Regions from separate parts of the Staphylococcus sp. acrmy genome, predicted to be linked through region 2. Evidence: predicted binding sites of a transcription regulator. Region 2 holds the regulator's gene; the other holds the start of a gene.
What was found. Region 2 encodes LexA, which represses DNA repair genes until DNA is damaged. Its sites were predicted from a motif close to CGAACATATGTTCG; they were not measured.
Positions count from the first base shown of each region.

Region 1: uvrB (excinuclease ABC subunit UvrB) is a predicted target of LexA. The motif match lies at 749-762, and genes of this name have one in related genera.

Region 1 is NZ_JALCVE010000005.1:106,641-108,853, reverse strand. Features, by position in the region: gene FH144_RS06850 (YfbR-like 5'-deoxynucleotidase) at 1-342, shown strand, start outside; gene FH144_RS06845 (CsbA family protein) at 348-575, shown strand; gene uvrB (excinuclease ABC subunit UvrB) at 865-2,213, shown strand, end outside.
Region 2 is NZ_JALCVE010000012.1:2,207-4,419, forward strand. Features, by position in the region: gene FH144_RS10740 (CAP domain-containing protein) at 1-389, shown strand, start outside; gene lexA (transcriptional repressor LexA) at 619-1,242, opposite strand; gene sosA (DNA damage-induced cell division inhibitor SosA) at 1,386-1,619, shown strand; gene FH144_RS10755 (DUF896 domain-containing protein) at 1,758-2,000, shown strand; gene tkt (transketolase) at 2,206-2,213, shown strand, end outside.

The DNA.
Region 1 (2,213 bases), on a different contig from region 2:
GACACGTTTATAAATGAAGAGATACCTGAACCCTACCAAGATACTTATCGCAAACGTCTTCAAGAAGGAAAAGACGATTCGTTAGAAGGACAAATTTTATCTGTAGCAGATAAAATCGACTTATTATATGAAACGTTCGGTGAGATTCAAAAACGTAACCCAGAATCGCTATTTTTTGAAATATACGAACATAGTTTAGAAACGATTATGCAATTTGATCATTTAAGTTCGGTACAAGAATTTATCGATTATGTTATACCTGAAATGTTAACTGAGAACTTTATTCCAAGAGCAGAATTACGTGAAACTACGATGGCTATATTAAATCGAAGAAATGGGTGAAACAGATGATCTGGTACGCTTTAGCCGCATTTTTTCCCTGTGTATTAGTTGTTTTATTTAGTGTAATCACAAGAAGCAAATGGGTAGGCGTCATAGCAACACTAATTTTAATTGCTACATCAGTATATAAAGGATTTTTTTTTAATGAATGGATTATCTTTATCGATGTAGTGTCATTATTAGCAGGTTATGTCATTGTTGATAGTCTTAAATTTCATAAACAAGAAGACTAATAAGGTTAGAAACAGAACAATTGAACTACTTCATTAGTTGATTTATAGTGTAAATACACATGAAAGAGTGAAACAGATATAGCTATAACCTAAGGCTATCTATATATTAAAATTTAAGTTAAATAAAACGTACAGACAACCAAATAATTATAGGCATAAAATACAAACGTAAGCGAACAAACGTTTGTATTTTTATTTGGATTTTTGCTAAAATAACTGTAAGTAAGAATACTTTTCAAATAATAGGAAATAAAGTAAGAAAGTTAACATTGAGGAGGCGCTTGTCAGAATGGTAGAACACTACCCATTTAAATTGAATTCTGAGTTTGATCCAGAAGGGGACCAACCTCAAGCGATTGAAAAGATAGTTGAAGGCGTAAAAGAAGGTAAACGTCATCAAACACTATTAGGCGCTACAGGTACAGGTAAAACATTTACCATGAGTAACGTTATCAAAGAAGTCGGTAAACCGACATTAATTATTGCCCATAACAAAACATTGGCAGGCCAATTATATAGCGAGTTTAAAGAATTCTTTCCAGAGAACAGAGTTGAATATTTCGTAAGTTACTATGATTACTATCAACCAGAAGCTTATGTTCCTTCAACGGATACTTTTATTGAGAAAGATGCTTCTATTAATGATGAAATCGACCAATTACGACATTCAGCTACAAGTGCGTTATTTGAACGTGATGATGTCATTATTATAGCCAGTGTAAGTTGTATTTATGGTTTAGGTAATCCAGAAGAATATAAAGATTTAGTAGTGAGCGTACGTGCTGGTATGGAAATGGATCGTAGTGAGCTCCTTAGAAAATTAGTCGACGTACAATACTCAAGAAATGATATTGATTTCCAACGTGGGACATTTAGAGTACGTGGAGATGTGGTAGAAATATTCCCAGCTTCACGTGAAGAAATGTGCATTCGTGTGGAATTTTTCGGTGATGAAATTGACCGTATTAGAGAAGTCAATTATCTTACTGGAGAAGTTATCCGAGAACGTGAACATTTTGCGATTTTCCCTGCATCTCACTTCGTAACTCGAGAAGAGAAAATGAAAGTCGCTATTGAAAGAATTGAAAAAGAATTAGAAGAACGTCTTAAAGAGTTAAGAGATGAGAATAAATTACTAGAAGCACAACGACTAGAACAACGTACTAATTATGATTTAGAAATGATGCGTGAAATGGGATTCTGTTCAGGAATTGAGAACTATTCTGTCCATTTAACTTTAAGACCACCTGGTTCAACACCGTATACGCTATTAGATTACTTTGGTGATGACTGGTTAGTAATGATAGATGAATCACACGTAACATTACCACAAATTAGAGGGATGTTTAATGGCGACCAAGCCCGTAAACAGGTATTAGTAGACCATGGGTTCCGTCTGCCAAGTGCGATGGATAACCGTCCGCTTAAATTTGAAGAGTTTGAACAAAAAACAAAACAACTTGTTTATGTATCAGCAACGCCAGGTCCATACGAACTTGAACATACTGATGAAATGGTTGAACAAATCATCCGTCCTACAGGATTATTAGATCCTAAGATTGATGTTCGACCAACGAAAAATCAAATTGATGACTTGTTAAGTGAAATTCAAGATAGAATCGATAAAAATGAACGCGT
Region 2 (2,213 bases):
AATTAAAAGAGAGTTACGAACATCAAAACTTTGATTTAGTAAATTCAGAAAGAAAACAGCATGGGTTGAATACTCTAAATTACTCTAAGTCAATCTCAAATACTGCTAGAAAACATAGTGAGGATATGGCCGAAAATAATTATTTTGATCATACAAATCTAGACGGGGATTCACCTTTCGATAGATTAAAAAAAGATAATATTAATTTTAATTCTGCAGGCGAGAACCTGGCATATGGCCAGCAAAGTAGTATTTTTGCGCATGAAGGTTTGATGAATTCATTAGGACATCGGAAAAATATTCTAAACACAAGTTTTAGTACTTTAGGTGTTGGAGTAGACTTTAATGACAAGCGCCAACCATACTGGACGGAAAATTATACAGGTTAATAGTTTCAAAGTGAACTATTTGGGGTATCTTTTAGTTGATAAGGAAGTTGATATTATGACAACTAAAGATAAAAATAAAAAAGATATTCTAGATAAAGTAAAAGAAATTTTGAATAAAAAAGAATCTGATAAACAAAAGAGCTAGGAAAGCATTTAAATGTTTTCCTAGCTCTTTACTATTTATATTAAATATATAAGAGAGATTTTAACGAAAGATAACAAATATAGCCTATAATTCTCTATAAAGACCTATTACTTTACCAATAACAGTAACGTTATCCAAGTATATAGGACTCATAGTAGCATTTTCAGGTTGTAATCTGTAACGATTTTTTTCTTTGAAAAATCGTTTTACTGTAGCTTCATCCTCGTCAGTCATGGCTACAATAATATCTCCATTTTCAGCAATCGTTTGACTTCTCACAATTACTTTATCTCCATCTAAAATACCAGCTTCAATCATACTTTCGCCAACAACATTTAGAATAAAAATATCACTATTATGTGTAGATGTTAAGTGTTCTGGTAATGGGAAATATTCTTCAATGTTCTCAACTGCAGTAATAGGAATACCGGCTGTAACTTTACCAATTACAGGGACATATATAGTTTCTTCCATATTTACTGCATCATTAGATTGTTCGCTTACAATCTCAATGGCTCTCGGTTTTGTAGGATCTCTCTTAATATAACCTTTTTCTTCAAGTCTAGATAAATGACCGTGTACTGTTGAACTAGAGGCTAATCCAACCGCTTCTCCAATTTCACGAACACTTGGTGGATAACCTTTCGTTTGCACGACATGTTTTATATAATCATATATTTCACTTTGTCTTTTAGTTAATTCTCTCATATATAGGCACTCCCTAGTTTTATTTAATCATATTATAGCATTTATTTTATTGTTGAACAAACATTTGTTCGTTTTTGTGTTGACTAAGAACAGATGTTCTGATAAGGTATTAATACAAACGAACGTTCTAGGAGTGGAAATAAATGTTAAACAAATATACTAGTAAATTCATCACAAATATAGTCGTATTAGCAGTGTCATGCATTGTTTTTCTAGTTTTTTTCTTGAATTTATATCATAACTCTCAAACGGAACAAACGTACGAAATTACCGATCATACTATTTCTAAAAAGGCCATCATTAATGATAATAGTAAGAACGTAAAAGAGAAAAATACAGAACTAAATGACTATAAAGTGTTCGCTTTAGTAGAATAAATATAATATATAGAGATTAGGAATATTTTGCTTTTATATCTAAAGCTTTTGTCCTAATCTCTTTTTTGTTATATTCTATGAAGTAATAAAAATGGTTTAATAAGTACGTTTTATTTACTTATAGAAAGAGTGGTTGTATTGACTAAAGAGAACTTAAATATAGATAGAATTAATGAATTAGCTAGAAAGAAAAAAGAAAAGGGCTTAACTGAAGCTGAAGCTAAAGAACAATCAAAGTTACGTAAACAATATCTAGAAGCATTCAGAAAAGGGTTTAAGAAACAAATTGAAAGTACAAAAGTAATTGATCCGGAAGGTAACGATGTTACTCCAGAAAAGTTAAAGAGAATACAGGAACAAAATAGAAACCAAAAAAATTAGAATTCATTTTGTTATAGAAGACTCTTTATTAGAATGGCACTTTTAGTTGTTTAATAATAAGATTGTTTTGTAATTATAATGTATAAATAGAAGATTTCTATAGTATAAAAGAGTTTGTTCATATTATGAGATTAATCTCTTATCAATTACATTGTATTTAAGTTATAATGTAACGAAGATTATTAAGTAGAAGGGAAGTATTTAGATGTTTAA